Regions from separate parts of the Exiguobacterium sp. FD-YE-25-4 genome, predicted to be linked through region 1. Evidence: a T-box and tRNA genes for the amino acid it is inferred to sense, from the RefSeq annotation. Region 1 holds a T-box; the other holds one or more tRNA genes.

Region 1 (9,710 bases):
ACGTTTATATTGCGTCGGCGGAGCTTGGCGAGACCTTCGAGGAACGTCTTGTAGTCATGGCCACGATTGATTTTTTTCGCTGTCACATCGTGAATCGTCTGTAGGCCGAGTTCGATCGTGAGGGACGTCCGCTCATTCAACTCGGCGAGATAGTCGACGACGTCGTCCGGCAGACAGTCCGGCCGGGTCGCAATCGATAGACCGACGACACCTTCCTCTTTAAGGGCAGGCTCGAACAATTCCCGGAGCCGGGCGACGGGGGCATACGTGTTGCTGAACGCTTGGAAGTAAGCGATGTAGCGGGCTTCTTTCCACTTTCGATGCAACCGAGCTTTCACTTCGGCAAATTGGACCGGGATCGGATCGCAGGCGTTGCCGGCAAAATCACCGCTGCCGTCGTCCGAACAGAACGTACAGCCGCCCTTCGAGACGAGCCCGTCCCGGTTCGGACAAGTGAAAGCGCCGTCGAGCGGTACCTTGAACACTTTCCCGCCGAACTCACGGCGATATGCTTCATTTAATTTGTGGTATCTGGCGTCACCAAATGGATGTTGCATGAATATCCTCTCCTTCTTTGCTCATGCTATCACAAGCTTTCCTCGTGTTTACTTCATAATAAGTAATTTTTCTTGACAGTTATGGGGCGTTCCGTTAGCTTGGAGAAGGACTTATTCTTGATTCGGCCGTCGTGCCGAATTTTTATCGTTAAACGGGAATGAAAGGAGTAACTGGTATGAACAATAAAATGCCGATTTCGGTATGGATTTTGGTCATTGCGATGGCGCTCAATACAACGGCGGCGTCTTTTTTATGGCCATTTAACACACTCTATATAAATGGATATTTAGGCGAATCGATGACGCTCGCAGGGATTGCCCTCCTCGTCAACTCGGCGCTCGCCATCGCTGGGAACTATATCGGGGGCACGCTGTTTGACCGGATTGGCGGGAAGCGGACGCTCATCCTCGCGGTCGGGCTGTTGCTCGCGAGCTCGCTCGGCTTCTTGTTGTTTCATGCCACATTCCTCGGTTACTTGGGCTGGCTTGGATTGATTGGGTTTTCGGGTGGCCTCGTCTTCCCGACCGTGTACGCGTTCGCCGGCTTGATTTGGCCGGAAGGCGGACGCCGTTCGTTCAACGCGATCTATGTTGCTCAAAACGTCGGGGTCGCCCTCGGGACGGCGATGAGCGGGCAAATCGCGCGCATCGACATCGAGTGGATCTTTTACGCGAACTTCTTCTTATCGGTCTTGTTCGTCGTCGTCCTCTTATTCGGGCTCCGTTATTTGAAAGACCCGGCCCGTCCGGTCGTCCAATCGCAGCTTGAGGCTGCGGCGACGACGTTGTCCGGCGCGACGATGAAATCGATGTGGTTCGTCGCCATCGGTTACGCGGCCCTTTGGTTCGTTTACGTGCAGTGGCAAGGCACGATCGCTGTCCATTCGAAAGACCTCGGCGTGACAATCAGCCAGTATTCGCTCCTTTGGACGGTGAACGGCGCCTTGATCGTGTTCGCTCAACCGCTCCTCAACCGGGCCCTTCGTTACTTTGAAGACGATTTGAAGAAACAACTCATCGTTGGCGCCGTTATTTTCCTCGCCGCCTTCGCGGTCGTTCCGTTCGCGGGGGGCTTTACGATGTTCATGGTCGCGATGGTCGTCATGACGATCGGGGAGATGTTCATTTGGCCGGCCGTTCCGACGATTGCCGCGAAACTCGCACCGCCGGGGAAAGCAGGACAGTTCCAAGGACTCGTCAATATCGCGGCCTCGGTCGGTCGGATGATCGGCCCGACCTTATCGGGCCTCGTCTATGACGTATTCGGCATCGGTGCCGTCTTCACAATGCTATTCTTGCTCACGGCCATCGCGCTCGCGTTCTTCATTTTCATGAAAGACATCCGAGTGCCTGAAAAATCAAGTTGACGCTCTAAAACAGATTGGGCTAAAATGAACGAGTGAGATCATACACATGCGTAGAAGAGGAATAGTATCGTGACGTCTGTATTTGTAGAGAGCCGGTGGGTGGTGTGAACCGGTATATGGACTGCGAGAACTCGCCTTGGAGCAGTTCGCCTGAACAAACAGTAGGGTGAACCGGAGTTACGCCTCGTTACCGGCGTCTCAAGTGGCAGAAATGCAACATGGGTGGTACCGCGGAGAGCTTTCAAGCCTTTCGTCCCATTACCGGGGCGGAAGGCTTTTTATTATGCAGAGGAGGATGAATTTTGGATTATTTTAAACATCAAGACATCGAGCCGAAATGGCAAAAACGTTGGGACGAGAAAGATGCATTCCGGACGACAGAAGACCCGGACAAGGAGTGTTTCTACGTCCTTGACATGTTCCCATATCCATCAGGAGCCGGCCTTCACGTTGGTCACCCGGAAGGTTACACGGCGACGGACATCATCGCCCGCATGAAACGGATGCAAGGCTTCAATGTTCTCCATCCAATGGGTTGGGACGCGTTCGGTCTTCCGGCCGAGCAATATGCCCTCGACACAGGGAATGACCCGCGCGAGTTCACAGAGCGCAACATCGGCACATTCCGCCGCCAGTTGAAAGAGCTCGGTTTCTCATACGATTGGGATCGTGAAATCAGCACGACCGACCCGAAATACTACAAGTGGACGCAATGGATTTTCACACAGCTCCATGACCGCGGACTCGCCTACGTCGATGAAGTCGCCGTCAACTGGTGCCCGGCCCTCGGGACGGTACTCGCCAACGAAGAAGTCATCGACGGCTTGTCAGAGCGCGGCAGCCATCCGGTTTACCGTGTCCCGATGAAGCAATGGGTGCTCCGCATCACGGAATACGCAGAGCGTTTGCTCGATGATTTAGAAGGGCTTGACTGGCCAGACAGCGTCAAAGAGATGCAACGCAACTGGATCGGCAAGTCGGTCGGGGCCGAAGTCGATTTCAAAGTCGACGGTCACGAAAAAGTCGTCACGGTGTTCACGACACGTCCGGACACACTTTACGGCGCGACATACGTCACGCTCGCACCGGAGCACCCGTTCGTGAAAGCCATCGCGACACCGGAACAAACCGTCGCCATCGAGGCGTACGTCGAAGAAGTCTCGAAAAAAACGGATCTCGAGCGGACCGATCTTGCCAAAGAGAAAACAGGCGTGTTTACTGGCGCTTACGCGATCAACCCGGTCAATGGTGAGAAGCTTCCAATCTGGATTGCTGACTACGTGTTGTCAACGTATGGTACAGGTGCGGTCATGGCCGTTCCTGGACATGATGAGCGCGACTATGAGTTCGCGAAGACGTTTGACCTTCCAATCCGTGAAGTCGTCACCGGCGGCAACTTGGATGAGGCGGCTTACGTCGAGGATGGCGTCCACGTCAACTCAGGTAGCTTGGACGGTCTCAATAAAGCCGACGCGATCGCCAAGATCATCGAAGAGCTTGAACTTGCCGGCACTGGCCGTGCGAAGACGACGTATCGTCTCCGCGACTGGTTGTTCAGCCGTCAGCGCTATTGGGGCGAGCCGATTCCAATCGTTCATATGGAAGATGGCACGCTCAAGACGGTCCCGGTCGAAGACCTCCCGCTCGAACTCCCGATTATCGATGAAATCAAACCGTCGGGTACGGGTGAATCGCCGCTTGCGAACGCAGACGAGTGGTTGACGTACACGGATCCAGTGACGGGTGAGAAGGGTCGTCGCGAGACAAACACGATGCCACAATGGGCCGGCAGCTGCTGGTACTACATTCGCTTCATCGATCCGCACAATGAAGACATGATCGCGGACCCAGAGAAGTTGAAGCGTTGGCTTCCGGTCGATTTGTATATCGGTGGTACGGAGCACGCGGTCCTACACTTGCTCTACGCTCGTTTCTGGCACAAAGTGCTCTACGATATCGGCATCGTCCCGACAAAAGAGCCGTTCCAAAAACTCTATAACCAAGGGATGATCCTTGGTGAGAACAACGAGAAGATGTCGAAATCGAAAGGGAACGTCGTCAACCCGGATGACATCATCAAGTCGCACGGAGCCGACACGCTTCGTCTTTACGAGATGTTCATGGGACCACTCGATGCGGCCATCGCTTGGTCGACGAACGGTCTCGACGGCGCTCGTCGCTTCCTTGACCGTGTCTGGCGTTTGTTCGATCAGACAGAGCTTCAAGACGTCGCGCCGACTGCCGACTTCGAACGGACGTACCATCAGACGGTGAAGAAAGTGACAGAAGATTATGAGGCGCTCCGTTTCAACACGGCGATCTCGCAACTCATGGTCTTCATCAACGAAGCGTATAAACAAGACACGCTTCCGAAACAAGAAATGGTCAACTTCGTTAAGATGCTCGCCCCGGTCGCGCCACACTTGGCCGAAGAGTTGTGGGAGCGTCTCGGCATGACGGAAGACTTGACGTATGCGGCATGGCCGAAGTTTGATGAGTCGAAACTCGTCAGCGACACGATTGAAGTCGTCATCCAAGTGAACGGCAAGCTTCGTGCGAAGATGCACGTGGCCCGCGACGCTTCGAAAGAAGCGCTCGAGGCCGATGCGCTCGCGAACGAACGCGTTCAAGAGTTCACGGAAGGGAAGACGGTCCGCAAAGTGATCGTCGTTCCAGGTAAGCTCGTCAATATCGTCGTTGGATAAGCAAAGGAATGTGTGACATTGTCACACGTTCCTTTCTTTTGTATGATGTCGTTTTCTTTTCGGGGCGGGTTTGTTACACTAAAGGGCGATACTGCATGTAAAGGGGACGAAACGTCCATGAAACGTTCTTACGTACTATATACGACGCTGTTTGCCGTCGTCGTCGGTGTGATTTTGTGCTATGTGTTCGTCTTTTCGGACGAGGATATTCAAAGCCAAATCGCCTCGACGTTTGAAAAAATAGAGATTCAAACGAGTCACCAAGCGACATCTGTACCTCCCGTCGAAGCCTCGCCGGACGAGGAGGATATCGATACGACCGATGCCCTCGAACAGATTCAACAGCTCGACGAAGTGTACTATAGTGACACGATTGGGTCATATCTCGTCTTGACGAAAAATAAAGAATTTTTCGAAGTGAGCGGGAACGCCAATCGCGTGAACGCGTCACTCATCCTCAGCAACGAAGGACAGCCCTACCGGTTCGGCGAGTTCATCGGTATGCGCATGATTTCCGAGGACAAGATTTATGCCGTCACGGCGAATGGGGTTCTCGTGACAATCGAGCGTGAAGAAGGCCGGTGGACGGAACAACGACGCAAATTGATTAAAGGAATCGCCTCGACAGACCGATTGTTCGGCCTCGGTTATGACGAGGAAACGAAACGACTGATCATCATGAGCCGTTTGGCGGACACGCCGGACGTGGAACTGTTATACGTCCAAGAACGGACGCTCGAGGATGAGACGGCCACCGACGCTGAAGCGAAGCCAGAGACAGAAGAAACAGCCGATGCGACCGAGACGGATGCGACGACCGAAGTGGATTCAGACGCCGATACGGCGACCACGGCTGATGAGGCAGACGCCGAAGAAGCGCCAGCGCCTGAGACGGAGTGGGCCATTGAGTCGAGAAAACCGCTCACGACCGAAGGAATGAGCGCCTCGATTCAACAGAAGTTCGAGAACTTCCGCGGTGTCGGCCTCGTCGAACGCCAGGGACGCATTTACGTCCTCGATTCAGAAGAACTCGTCCTCTACACGATCAACCCGGATGAAGGGACGATGAACGGACAGATGGTCACTCCTCGTGTGTACGGGTCGACCGGTATGTTTTTACAAGACAATGAAATTTTCGCCATCGTGCGACCAGATGTGTTCGACCTTGACGATTTCGTCTCGGTCGACTGATAGGAGAGGATCATATGAGCAAACGCTATTTCTATGAAGAAGTTCGCCAATTCCATGAGACGTTCGGGCACCCGGAAGCGAGTGCGCCACAGCCGCTCGAGTTAGACCGGGCCGTCAAACGTTCGGTCTGGACGGCAGAAGAGGCCGTCGTCGAATTTTTACATCAATCGGCATGGAACGAGGAAGAGTTCCTGCAAGCCGTCGCCACGTTCCAACAAGGATTCGAACAGGCTGTTCAGAAATCGCTCCAGGACGCCCCACCGACAAATGACGTCGAGCGACTCGTCGGACAAGGTGATGCGCTCACGGACGCCCTCTATTTCGTGATGGGCAGTTTCGTCGAGCTCGGGCTCGACCCGGTGCCGTTGTTCGAGATCGTGCAGCGCGCCAATATGGCGAAGCTCGGTCCGGATGGTAAGCCGATCCTGCGCGCGTCAGACAATAAGGTCATGAAGCCGGAAGGCTGGTTGCCACCCGAGCCAGAGCTCGAGGCGGAAGTGCGACGCCAACTTGAAGCGAAACAGTGACACCAAAAAGAGAGCCTATCGCGCGCGATAGGCTCTCTTTTATACGGTTGTACGTACAGCAAATTCTGCGGCGTGCGACCCGGCACAATGCCCGGTCGTGAAGGCGGCCGTGATGTTATAACCACCTGTATAGCCGTGAATGTCGAGCACCTCGCCGGCGAAGAACAGGCCGTCCGCTTTCTTCGACATCATCGTCTGCGGGGCGATCTCTTTGACAGAGACGCCGCCGCCGGTGACGAACGCTTTGTCGAAATCGAGCGTCCCGGTCGCATGTAGCTCAAACGTCTTCAGTCGTGTCGCAAAATCGATGACCGATTGTTTCTTCAACTGACTCGCGTCTTCTTCACCGAAAGCGAGGTCGGCCAACAACAGGTCGAGCATCCGTTCCGGGATAAACCCTTTCCAGACGTTCTTGACGGCCCGTTTCGGTTGTTCTTGGACTTGGTTCCACAGCTCTTGATACAGCTCGTCACGTACCATGTCCGGGAACAAGTCGAGCGAGAGGGCGACGACGCGCTCTTTGCTGCGTTTGCGCTCTTTGATCGTATATTGACTGCACCGGAGGGCGATCGGACCCGAAATGCCGAAGTGCGTGAAAATCATGTCGCCGCGGTGTGTCTTGATCGGTTTGCCTTTTTTGCCGTGAACGGTGAGGGCGACGTCACGGAGCGACAGCCCTTGCAGCTGTTTCGTGCCGATAAACGCATCGTTCAACAAAATCGGCACCTCGGTCGGGAACAGTTCCGTGATCGTGTGCCCGGCTTTCTCGGCCCACGGATATCCATCGCCGGTCGAGCCGGTGTGGGGGACAGATTGTCCGCCGACAGCGATGACACAGGCGCCTGCCTCGATGCGTTCGCCGTCCTCCAGTTCGACCGCTTCAAACTCGTTTGCTTCATTAAAATGGAGCGTCTTCACTTTCGCGTTTTTGCGAATCTCGACACCGAGTGCGTCGATGGCGCCGAGGAGCGTGTTGACGACATCTTGCGCTTTGTCCGTCACTGGGAACATCCGGCCGTTGTCTTCTTCTTTTAATGGGATGCCGAACCCGGTGAATAAGTCGATAATCGACTGGTTGTCGAACTGGGCGAGGGCGCTATATAAGAAGCGTCCGTTCCCCGGAATGAACTGAATCAGTTCGTCGACGGGCTTGCGGTTCGTGACGTTACAGCGCCCGCCGCCAGAAATGGCGAGCTTGCGTCCGAGCTTCGATCCTTTATCAATCAGGAGCGTGTTCGCTCCGGCTTTGGCGGCGGCGTAGGTCGCCATCAGGCCGCTTGGGCCTCCTCCGATGACGATGACATCTTTCATCATGGTATCCCTCGTTTCTCTTCTCAATCTAAACTTTAACGGTTCGTAACTTTATTATCTGCAACAGTAAGAGTATAATGAGAAACGGTTGTTTTGTAAAACTAGGTACATTAGTTGTGAAAGAATAGATGGAGGTATCTCATGTCATCAAGCGTCAAACAAGATTCAGGACGGGAGTCCTTCGTCAAAGGCACGCTGCTCTTATCAGCCGGAAATTTGATCTCGCGTGCGCTCGGACTGCTCTATACGTTTCCCTTCCAAGCGATGGTCGGGATTGCCGGCGTCACGCTCTATCAGGCGGCCTACACCTATTATGCGCTCATGATCGCCATTTCGACGGCGGGGATTCCTGTCGCCGTCTCAAAATTTATCGCCAAGTATAACGCGCTCGGTGAATATGGCACGAGTCAGCGCTTGTTCCGTCAAGGGATGAAGCTGATGCTCGTGACCGGCGTCGTCGCTTTTTTATTACTGTTTTTCTCAGCACCGTGGTTATCAGAACTCATGGTCCGCAACTCGGAGAACAATCAGCAATATATCGACTCGTTGACGCTCGTCACGCGTAGCGTCAGTTTCGCCCTCCTGCTCATCCCGGCGATGAGCATGGTGCGCGGCTATTTCCAAGGACATCAGGATATGGCCCCGACGGCCATCTCGCAAGTCATTGAGCAAATCGTTCGCATCATGTTCCTGCTCAGCGGAACGATGCTCGTCTTGTTCGTTTTCTCGGACTCGGCACTCATTCGTCCGCTCGCTGACTCGCTCGGTGGGACCGCTGCCGTGGCGACGACCGAGTTGAACGGGTTGAAAGTGCTCGCCGTGACGATTGCGACGTTCAGCGCCTTTATCGGGGCGATCGGAAGTATCGTCGTGCTCGCCATGTATTGGCGCAAACGGAAAGACATCCATCGTCAGACGGATAATCCGGCGGGTACGCCGGTCCGTTCGATGAAATCGCTCTTGCTCGAGTTGCTCAGTTACTCGATCCCGATCGTCATGGTCGGCTTGTCGACGCCGCTCTATCAGTTCGTCGACCAGTTGACGATGGTCAACACGTTGCTCAACTCGGGCAAGTCGGTCGCTGAAGCGACGTCCGCGTTCGGGTTCTTGACCGGGAACGCCCATAAGATCGTCTTGATTCCGGTCTCGATCGCGGCAAGTGTGTCGATGGCGACGATCCCGCTCGTCACGAAATCGTTCACGCACGGCGACATGAATAAAGTCCGTAATCAAGTGAACCACATCTTCCAAGTGTCGTTCTTTGTCACCATCCCGGCCGTCATCGGGTTGGTCGCCCTCTCCGAGCCGTTGTTCGGGACACTGTTCCCGGGTGACCGGGAAGGGTGGGTCTACTTGCTCCACTATGCGCCGAGTGCGTTCTTCCTGGCCTATTACTCGGTGGCAGCGGCCATCCTGCAAGGGATCAATCGTCAGTACTTCACCATCTTCGCGACGGCGATGGGACTATTGACGAAAGCTGCACTCAACGTACCGTTCGTCTATGCGCTCGGCGGCATCGGCGCCGGTTACGCGACGATCGCCGGCTATATTGTCGCGATCATCCTCATGGTGTGGAAAATTCAACGGACGCTCCAGTTCCCGTATAAGCAATTGTTGCGTCGGACGATGCTCATGTTTGCCATGGGTGGGGCGATGTTTATCGCGGTATACGGCTCGTTGTTCGTCACGCTCCGAGATGAGCCGAGCTGGGGGAACGATATATTGGCTACGGTCGTCGGTTTCGGAATCGGCCTCGTCGTATACGGCTATCTCGGTTGGAGAAGTCACTTGGCCGGAAAACTACTAGGGAAACGATTCCAATATCGGAGGAAAGCATAATGCGAATTGATAAATTATTGGCGAACATGGGATATGGTTCGCGTAAAGACGTCAAGATTTTATTGAAACAAGGGGCCGTCCGGATTGATGACCAGCCCGTCAAAGATGCGAAACGACAAATCAACTTAGAGGCGGAACGTGTCACCGTGCACGGGGAAGTCGTCGAGTACAAACCGTTCGTCTATTTGATGATGAACAAGCCGGCTGGTGTCA
Region 2 (9,710 bases), 1.2 Mb from region 1:
TTGACGCCGAAAGGCCGGATCGTCGCCCTCGTTGATTCAGAAATGACTCAGAGCGGTGAATTCAACCGGGCCACGCAAGCGTTCCGTCAACCCGGTTCGGCCATCAAGCCGGTCCTCGTCTTCGCGCCTTTCATCGAAGAGACCGGTGCGAAACTCGATACGATCCTTGACGGCCGGCCGGTCTGTTACGGAACATATTGTCCGACGAACAGCGGCAATCGCGTCCTCGGCGATGTATCGTTCCGTGATACGGTCGCGTATTCTTACAACACGCCGGCGCTCGCTGCCTTCACCGCGATTGACCAGGAAACGGCGTTCGCCACGGCCGACCTAATGTTCAGCCAATGGGACGCTAAAACGGATAACAGCCTGGCCAGTGCGCTCGGCGGATTGACCCAAGGTGTGTCACCGAAAGAACTCGCCGCCGCCTATACGCCGTTCTTAAATCAAGGGGTTTATGTGTCAGGTCAAACCATCAAACAGATTCGTTTCGAGTCGGGAGCCCCAACGCTCACGCCAAGTGTGACGCAACAAGCCGTCTGGTCGAAATCGACCGTCGCGACGATGCGCGAGGCGTTGTCTTCCGTCACGACGTACGGGACCGGACGGTATGCCGGTCAAATCAAACGTCCTTATGTCGGCGGCAAGACCGGTACGACGAACTCGCATAAGGACATGTGGTACGTCGGCTTGACCGATGAGACAATCACGGCTATCTGGCTCGGTGCCGATACCCCGCGGCCGTTCCCGGAACTCGCCAATCGGGCCTATCCTGCCATCATTTGGACAGAAGCCCATCGCTAAAATAAGGTCAGGGACAGTTGTCCCTGACCTTATTGCTGTTTTCGATAAGTATGGCATCCGTAACTTCCCCATGACTCAAACAGTTCATCCTCATGAATCAGCTTCCACGGATTGAACATCGTCTGCCCGTTCTTGTTGAAGAAGAGTCCGTTTCCGAGCGAATATGTCGCGTGTTGGATTCGACCCGCATCATCGACGAACGTGAGCACGTCCCCTCGTTCGGTCAGTTCCGACTCGATTCTCATGTAACCGGCCTGACCGAGCGTCTGGAGGAACGTGCCGGGATGGACCCATTGCGAAGCGATCCAATCCTCTCCCGTCACAGCGAACAGCGTCGCCGCCAGACAGTTGCTACCCGATGTGACCGGGAAGGTGTTGGCAAGGCGTCTCATGTGATCCGGACAGACCGGCGGGACGGGATGCACCGTCCAAACGTCCCACGCACTTGCATAAGTCAACGTGAGTCGGCGACGGGTGTCATCCGTCATCGCTTGCCAGACGGCTTGATGCAACACGAGATGAGGTGTGTTATCCCACATCACGACTGAAGACAAGTGATCGGTCAACATGTCGTCACTGACGGGAAAGACGAGACCGCGACCGGCTTGAACTTGATACGTGAGCACATCTCGTCTCACCTCTGGCGGCAATGTCTCGATCCAACCAGGCGGCGCATGCAAGACGTACGGCACTTCCCGGTCAATCGTCCAATACGTATAGGCGTTGGCGACTCGGACGTCCCGGTAAGACGGGTGTGTGTCAAATTCTGCTTTCGGGATGATCAACACTGACGCCCGTGCGCCTAATTGCGTCACGAGATGCTCGTCCGCCATAAACAAGTCCATCGGTGGCACCATCGAGGACATCCACTCCTGGACGACTTCTTCGGCCGGGATGAGGGAAATCGTCGTGTTCACCGTCATAGAATGATATCCCCGACCGAGTTAAACAAGCGGAGCATGGCCCAAGCGAGGCCGCTCAAAAGAATCGCCCACATCATCGCTTGAATTAACAGTAGACCGATGGCACGAAACGTCGACATCAACTGGCTGACTTGCCATATGTAATAGAACAAATAGAGAACGAACGTGCCGAGCAGCACCGCAATGACCGCAAGCAGCGAATTTAAAAACAAGAAGCTAATCCCTGAGCCGACGAGAAAAATCGTCGCGCCTGGCTTCAACCGATGCAACGAGCTACCGTTCGTCTCACGCGCAAAGAATGCGAACCCGAGTTGGTTGAACGTGTCGGCCACGAGCTTGAAGGCGCTGAACAGCATAAAGTAAATGGTAAAGAACACGACGAGCACGAGCACTTTCGACTCTTGGACGGACAACAAGGCGATGATTTCGCTGTACACGCCGACACGCGTCAGCCATTGAATCACATACTCACTCGTGGCAATGGCGAGCGACATCGAGAATAGAATGATCCCAATCAACGGGGCATAGCTTAACAAGTACACGTTTGTTTTCATATCGGCTCCAATTTCACAAGAATTTCTCATATTCAGTGCAAATCTATTATCAAGTATATTATAATATTCGTAGTCACGGAGAACAAAAGGGGGATTTTTAGATGGGTTTGTTACTAATGGTCGGAATCAGCGTCGTCTTCCTCGCAGCTATCTTCACAGCTGGATACAACAGAAAACCTGAAGGTAATCAATAAGAGCCGAGATTCTCACGAATCCGGCTCTTTTTTTATTTCAATCCAGCATATCCTTGTTGACGGAGCGCCTCATAAACGATGATGGCCGCCGTGTTTGAGACGTTGAGCGACCGAACGAGGTTCGATTGGGGTAAACGGATGCAGCGATCGAGGTTGTCCTCGATCACTTCCATCGGCAACCCTTTCGTCTCGCGTCCGAAGACAAAGAAATAATCTTTATCAACCGCAGACACATCGAGGTCACTTGGGTACTGTTCCCCATACTTGGTAATGTAGAAGAACTCTCCGTCCGGGTGTTTGGCCCACAGTTTATCGAGCGAGTCGTGATAACGAACGTCGACGAATTGCCAATAGTCGAGCCCGGCCCGTTTGAGCATTTTGTCGTCCGTCGAGAAACCTAACGGACGAATCAAATGGAGCACGGAATTCGTCGCCGCACATGTGCGCGAGACGTTACCCGTATTTGCCGGGATTTCTGGTTGGAACATTACTACATGGATTGCCATAATCTACTCCTCACTTCACTTGTTCGAGATCAAGTAATCGTTGTTTTTGATGAAGGCCGCCTCCGAACCCGGTCAGTTGCCCTCCGCTGCCGACGACGCGATGGCATGGGAAAATGACGGGCAACGGATTGCGGTTCAACGCCTGGCCGACCGCCCGAACCGCTTTCGGGCGGCCGATCTGTTCAGCGATTTGTTTATACGAACGCGTTTCCCCGAATGGGATCGTCAATAACGCATCCCATACTTCTTGTTGGAAGACGGTCCCCTTCATCTCGATCCACTCGCAGTCAGACGGTTGAAGCCCATTTTGCTCCACGCGTTCAATCAGGTCGGTCAGCCAACTCGGCGCCGATCCGTCATCTGCTTCCGTCTCCGCAAAGTCTAACGCGCATAGCTTCCCTTGCGCGTTCAATTCATACGCCAATGTACCCCATTTAGATGACACGGTCTTCACGGTCCCACTCCTCTCGGAACAATCGAATCTCTTCATGTACGAGCTCAGACGTCTCCGTCGACTCGATTTGTCGATAAATCGTCTCGGCTTCGGCTCCGAGAATCGCACCAATCGCCCAGACGGCCGTCGCCCGCATGTCTTCGCGCTCATCTTGTCGAATAAAGTCTTCGAGCACCGGCACGGCCGATGGTTCCCGATAATGGGCCAACGCTAAAATCGCATTTCGCTGAATCGGCTTTTTGCCGCGCCATGCGCCAGACAGATGGCCAAACTTCGCTTTGAACTCCCGATTGCTCAAGTTCAGTAACGGGACGAGCAACGGTTTGACGATTTCAGCTTCAGGAAGCAGTTCCTCATGATGGCGCCAATCTTTTTTCCGATTATACGGACAGACTTGTTGGCACGTGTCGCAACCGTAAAGCCGCCCACCGAGCTTCGAACGAAACTCGCGTGGCATAAGTGTCTTCATTTGCGTCAAATAGGCGATACAACGTTTGGCATCGAGAACACCTGGTTCGATGAGTGCCGTCGTCGGACAAGCCGTCATACATTTCGTACACTCGCCACAGCCGTCCTCAATCATCTCGTCCGGTGGTAAGTATGTGTCCAGGATCATCTCCCCTAAATAAAGGTACGACCCCTTCTCGGGCGAAATGATGGAACAGTTCTTGCCGCTGAAGCCGATTCCGGCCCGTTCGGCGACGGCACGGTCAACGAGTTCTCCCGTGTCGACCATCGAGCGTGTCCGGACGCCCGGGACGAGCTGTTCAATATACGCTTGCAGCTGCTCGAGCCTTGAGCCGACGGCGCGATGGTAGTCGAGCCCCCACGATGCCCGGGCGAACAAGCCCCGCCGTTCATCGGCAACACTTCGCGGCGCATCTTTCAATTTGCTCGGATACGCGATGGCGATGGCGATGATCGACTGCGCTTCGTCGAGCAACAGCGTCGGCGTCGTCCGTTTGTCCAAGTCAGGCTCCTCGAACCCCGAGGCGAATCCCTTCTCTTGCTGCTTCACGAGACGTTGCTTCATGACGATGAACGGGTCGGCGGTCGTCACTTTCAACTCGTCAATCCCGATCGTCGTCGCATATGCTACAATCTTCTGTTTGAGTGTCTCCGGGTCCATCCCGTTCATCGAATCACCTCTTTCGTGTCTATTTTCGCATACAAAAAATCTCCCCGCCAGTCGGCAGAGAGATGATGAAGCGGGTGAAGAGAATCGAACTCTCGTCATCAGCTTGGAAGGCTGAGGTTTTACCATTAAACTACACCCGCATGGTTCAAATGAGTCGTCTGTAAAAGCGACTACAATCAATATACATCTATACCTTTAGGAAGTCAATACTTTTGAAGAAATTTATTTGATAGCTTATGAAATCTATACTTATGGTGTATGAATACATATAATTCCCTTATCTCTCTTCTTCAAACCATATCTCACTATAAGATAAACGTCGCGGTATAAAAATATCCTGCCGACTCTGTCGGCAGGAAGTTCTATTACAATGACGATGTTTTTGGTTCCCGAAGCAAATGTTTAATATCTCGGAACGTGACGAACGTCTTGTTTTTAGCATCATATAGCTTATAGCGCAGCGATTTCAAACTAGAGAACAGACCGATTGTCGTCGCTTTCTGGAGCGGCGGTGTCGCCGTATGGGCTTGTTCAAGGTTATAGTTCGGTACGCGTGGGCTCAAATGATGCACGTGATGGAAACCAATGTTTCCCGTCACCCACTGCAACACTTTAGGCAACTCATAATACGAGCTCCCTTCAATTGCTGCTTTCACATAATCCCATTCGCTCTCGTCCTCAAAATACGAGTCTTCGAACGTATGTTGGACATAGAACAACCAAATCCCGAGGACGCCTGCCGTGAACATCGTCGTTCCTTGAACGATCAAGAATGCTTTCCATCCGACGAGCGCGATGACGAGTGCGTAGAGCACGACGAGAGACAGGTTGATGAGATACGTGTTGTTGCGCTCTTTCTTACGTGCGTCTTTCCGGTTGAAGCGGCTCGTGATAAGGATCAGGAACAAAGGTCCAAGGCCGAACATGACGAGCGGGTTACGATAGAGACGATATTGGAGACGAGTCCACTTCGAAGCTTCGACGTACTCTTCGATTGTCATGACCCAAATGTCACCGACTCCCCGCTTATCTAAATTCCCACTCGAGGCATGATGAATCGAATGCTCTCGTTTCCACTTCTCATACGGGAATAACGTCAAGATACCCATGATCGTCCCGACGATGGCGTTCGCTTTCTTATTTTTGAAAAACGAACCATGCGTGCAGTCGTGGAAAATGATGAACATCCGGACGACGAAGCCTGCTGCCACGATGGCGAGCGGAATGGTCAAGAAGACCGAAATTTGGAGCGCCTGATAGGCAAGAATCCAGGCGGCAAGAAACGGCAAGATCGTGTTGATCATCTGCCGGACGCTCTTCTTCACATCGGCCTTTTCAAACGGCGAGACGTGTTTCCGGAGCTGGGCGATTTTTTCTTTACTCATGTACAACTTCCTCCTCAATTGCATACAGCGTTGACGACAACAAAAATGAAATATGAAACCAACTACACTATGATAGTGACGACGGCATCCATCGCCATAAGAATCAATTTGTCATAAAGATATTATTACCAGGTAATTATATCACATCATATAGAATAAATCGTTCATTCCGTACCAGTAATTGAATCAATTATTATTTCTGTCTCAATAATTTCCATTAAAATTCCTTATATGGAATTATTAATACATAAAGTGTGTTAGACTCCAATTATGTAGAGATAGGAGGAAATGTTATTGTTTCAGAAATTAAAAAATTTGATCACACCTAAGCGATTAATCATCATGGCGAGCGTCTTTATCTTGCTTATCCCAGTCTTCTTTGTCAGCTATACGTTCTATAAAAATTTGAGTCAAGGCGTCGAAAATAAAGACCTTGATGACAAATATGCAAAGCGAGTCAAAGAGTTACAAATCGAAGTTTCTAAAGAAGACCCATTAGATCGGAGAGGCAACTCCACCGCAAAGACGCGTGTTGAATTGGAGGTCTCCTTCAATGAAGAGAAACCGAGCCGAACTGGATTGATTAAAAACATGCACTTGATGACACATCAAAAAATATCGGCCCGTTCCAAATGGGGAGCGATTCCGATGACCCCAGACAATATACAACAGTCCGCTGACTATTTGGAGCTCCTAAAAACTAAATTCAAAATTGGTGACAGTATGTACTCGGAATTGAAAACGATGCTCGATCACTGGTCGCAAGGTGACTTCTCTCAAGCAGACAAGGAACAAGATCGTTTGTTGCACTTCCTCCAAGCGAGTAGAGGGTTCTCGAATGGATTAGCTACCAAGAATGAAGAAGAACTCTTTATTTTGAACAACTTCGGACCTGAATACTTGAACACGTTGGAAGAAACGACGTACACGTCATATAAAGAATCATCTCAATGATGATTCTTTTTTGATTGATGCAAAAAGCTCTGACACGAGTGTACCTTTCATAGTTCAGCTTCTTAACACTTCTGCCCTATTCTTTATGCGTCGCTTCCCTTTCTCCATTCTTCTTGGTTTTAGATACACAAAAAAGACCCTAGCCTCAGCTAGGATCTACGGATACCGGTGGTCGGAGTCGAACCGACACTCCAGAGGAACACGATTTTGAGTCGTGCGCGTCTACCAATTCCGCCACACCGGCATATTATGTTGGAGGCGCCAGTCGGAATCGAACCGACGATAGAGGAGTTGCAGTCCTCTGCCTTACCACTTGGCTATGGCGCCAAATTGAATGGAGCGGAAGACGGGATTCGAACCCGCGACCCCGACCTTGGCAAGGTCGTATTCTACCACTGAACTACTTCCGCATAATGGCTGGGCTGGAAGGGATCGAACCTACGCATGTCGGAATCAAAATCCGATGCCTTACCACTTGGCTACAGCCCAATAAAATGGGGCGACTGAAGGGAATTGAACCCTCGAATGCCGGAATCACAATCCGGTGCGTTAACCACTTCGCCACAATCGCCATAATGATATTAAGAAGCAGGGGCAGCAGGAATCGAACCCGCGCTGACGGTTTTGGAGACCGTAGTTCTACCGCTAAACTATGCCCCTAAGTGGTGGGGGGGGGCGGATTCGAACCGCCGAACCCGAGGGAGCGGATTTACAGTCCGCCGCGTTTAGCCACTTCGCTACCCCCCCACATGGTGGCTTTGGACGGAATCGAACCGCCGACACAAGGATTTTCAGTCCTTTGCTCTACCAACTGAGCTACAAAGCCATGTATGTAGTAATTTAATCAAAAAATGGCGGTCCTGACGGGATTCGAACCCGCGATCTCCTGCGTGACAGGCAGGCATGTTAACCACTACACCACAGGACCACTGATAATTGCGGGGGCTGGATTTGAACCAACGACCTTCGGGTTATGAGCCCGACGAGCTACCAGACTGCTCCACCCCGCGACGATATAAAACTTTAAATGGTGACCCGTACGGGATTCGAACCCGTGTTACCGCCGTGAAAGGGCGGTGTCTTAACCGCTTGACCAACGGGCCATATCTTGGATTGAAAAACTGGCGGAGAGCAAGGGATTCGAACCCTTGAGACGGTTTTGCCGCCTACACGAATTCCAATCGTGCTCCTTCGGCCACTCGGACAGCTCTCCAAAAAGAGAAAAGTGGCTCCGCAAGTAGGATTTGAACCTACGACCTACCGGTTAACAGCCGGTTGCTCTACCACTGAGCTATTGCGGAACGATCTTGCCTGGCAGCGTCCTATCCTCACAGGGGGAGACCCCCAACTACTTTCGGCGCTGAAGCGCTTAACTTCCGTGTTCGGCATGGGAACGGGTGTGGCCGCTTCGCTATCGCCACCAGACAAGTATTATATTAACATTATTTAGTCATAACGTCAATATTTTTTAAGAGATTGTTCTCTCAAAACTGAAGACTCATCAATTCACTCAAACCGTTAGACTAGATCAAAGCCTCGACCGATTAGTATCATTCAGCTCCACACGTCGCCGTGCTTCCACCCATGACCTATCTACCTCATCGTCTCTGAGGGGTCTTTCTTGATTGCTCAAAGGGAAATCTCATCTCGGAGGGGGCTTCATGCTTAGATGCTTTCAGCACTTATCCCGTCCGCACGTAGCTACCCAGCGATGCTCCTGGCGGAACAACTGGTACACCAGCGGTGCGTCCATCCCGGTCCTCTCGTACTAAGGACAGCTCTCCTCAAATTTCCTGCGCCCACGACGGATAGGGACCGAACTGTCTCACGACGTTCTGAACCCAGCTCGCGTACCGCTTTAATGGGCGAACAGCCCAACCCTTGGGACCTACTCCAGCCCCAGGATGCGATGAGCCGACATCGAGGTGCCAAACCTCCCCGTCGATGTGGACTCTTGGGGGAGATCAGCCTGTTATCCCCAGGGTAGCTTTTATCCGTTGAGCGATGGCCCTTCCATGCGGAACCACCGGATCACTAAGCCCGACTTTCGTCCCTGCTCGACTTGTAGGTCTCGCAGTCAAGCTCCCTTCTGCCTTTGCACTCTTCGAATGATTTCCAACCATTCTGAGGGAACCTTTGGGCGCCTCCGTTACTGTTTAGGAGGCGACCGCCCCAGTCAAACTACCCACCTGACACGGTCCTCCAGCCGGATCACGGCTGCGAGTTAGAGACTCTATACGCAAAGGGTGGTATCCCAAGGGTGTCTCCACCGAAGCTGGCGCTCCGGCTTCACAAACTCCCACCTATCCTGTACATCGCGTACAAAGCCTCAATATCAGGCTGTAGTAAAGCTCCATGGGGTCTTTCCGTCCTGTCGCGGGTAACCTGCATCTTCACAGGTACTATGATTTCACCGGGTCTCTCGTTGAGACAGTGCCCAAATCGTTACGCCTTTCGTGCGGGTCGGAACTTACCCGACAAGGAATTTCGCTACCTTAGGACCGTTATAGTTACGGCCGCCGTTTACTGGGGCTTCGGTTCAGTGCTTCTCTTGCGATGACACATCCCCTTAACCTTCCAGCACCGGGCAGGCGTCAGCCCCTATACTTCATCTTGCGATTTAGCAGAGACCTGTGTTTTTGCTAAACAGTCGTTTGGGCCTATTCACTGCGGCTTATGTTGCCATAAGCGTCCCTTCTCCCGAAGTTACGGGACCATTTTGCCGAGTTCCTTAACGAGAGTTATCCCGCGCGTCTTAGAATTCTCATCTCGCCTACCTGTGTCGGTTTACGGTACTG

Evidence for each region. A T-box is a leader RNA that pairs with one kind of tRNA and senses whether it is charged. The one in region 1 lies ahead of leuS (leucine--tRNA ligase), so its partner is inferred to be a tRNA-Leu.
Region 2: it encodes a tRNA-Leu, which carries the amino acid that the T-box ahead of leuS (leucine--tRNA ligase) is inferred to sense. The anticodon was not compared.

What each region holds. Positions count from the first base shown of each region.
Region 1 covers NZ_CM168041.1:1,954,666-1,964,375, reverse strand. Annotated here, with positions in the region: gene mnmL (tRNA modification radical SAM protein MnmL/YtqA) at 1-557, opposite strand, end outside; gene AC13H5_RS10145 (MDR family MFS transporter) at 734-1,924, shown strand; T-box leader at 1,967-2,185, shown strand; gene leuS (leucine--tRNA ligase) at 2,227-4,629, shown strand; gene AC13H5_RS10135 (hypothetical protein) at 4,747-5,820, shown strand; gene AC13H5_RS10130 (pyrophosphohydrolase domain-containing protein) at 5,835-6,347, shown strand; gene AC13H5_RS10125 (BaiN/RdsA family NAD(P)/FAD-dependent oxidoreductase) at 6,387-7,661, opposite strand; gene AC13H5_RS10120 (putative polysaccharide biosynthesis protein) at 7,800-9,497, shown strand; gene AC13H5_RS10115 (pseudouridine synthase) at 9,497-9,710, shown strand, end outside.
Region 2 covers NZ_CM168041.1:735,094-744,803, reverse strand. Annotated here, with positions in the region: gene AC13H5_RS03890 (transglycosylase domain-containing protein) at 1-804, shown strand, start outside; gene AC13H5_RS03885 (hypothetical protein) at 834-1,727, opposite strand; gene AC13H5_RS03880 (DUF5366 family protein) at 1,724-2,281, opposite strand; gene trmL (tRNA (uridine(34)/cytosine(34)/5-carboxymethylaminomethyluridine(34)-2'-O)-methyltransferase TrmL) at 2,508-2,981, opposite strand; gene AC13H5_RS03870 (methylated-DNA--[protein]-cysteine S-methyltransferase) at 2,992-3,426, opposite strand; gene queG (tRNA epoxyqueuosine(34) reductase QueG) at 3,416-4,564, opposite strand; tRNA gene AC13H5_RS03860 (tRNA-Gly) at 4,643-4,713, opposite strand; gene desA (Delta(5) desaturase DesA) at 4,939-5,958, opposite strand; gene AC13H5_RS03850 (DUF6241 domain-containing protein) at 6,253-6,912, shown strand; tRNA gene AC13H5_RS03845 (tRNA-Leu) at 7,076-7,156, opposite strand; tRNA gene AC13H5_RS03840 (tRNA-Cys) at 7,166-7,239, opposite strand; tRNA gene AC13H5_RS03835 (tRNA-Gly) at 7,248-7,322, opposite strand; tRNA gene AC13H5_RS03830 (tRNA-Gln) at 7,327-7,401, opposite strand; tRNA gene AC13H5_RS03825 (tRNA-His) at 7,408-7,483, opposite strand; tRNA gene AC13H5_RS03820 (tRNA-Trp) at 7,502-7,572, opposite strand; tRNA gene AC13H5_RS03815 (tRNA-Tyr) at 7,576-7,659, opposite strand; tRNA gene AC13H5_RS03810 (tRNA-Phe) at 7,663-7,738, opposite strand; tRNA gene AC13H5_RS03805 (tRNA-Asp) at 7,765-7,840, opposite strand; tRNA gene AC13H5_RS03800 (tRNA-Met) at 7,849-7,922, opposite strand; tRNA gene AC13H5_RS03795 (tRNA-Glu) at 7,941-8,015, opposite strand; tRNA gene AC13H5_RS03790 (tRNA-Ser) at 8,035-8,125, opposite strand; tRNA gene AC13H5_RS03785 (tRNA-Asn) at 8,139-8,213, opposite strand; rRNA gene rrf (5S ribosomal RNA) at 8,222-8,337, opposite strand; rRNA gene AC13H5_RS03775 (23S ribosomal RNA) at 8,437-9,710, opposite strand, start outside.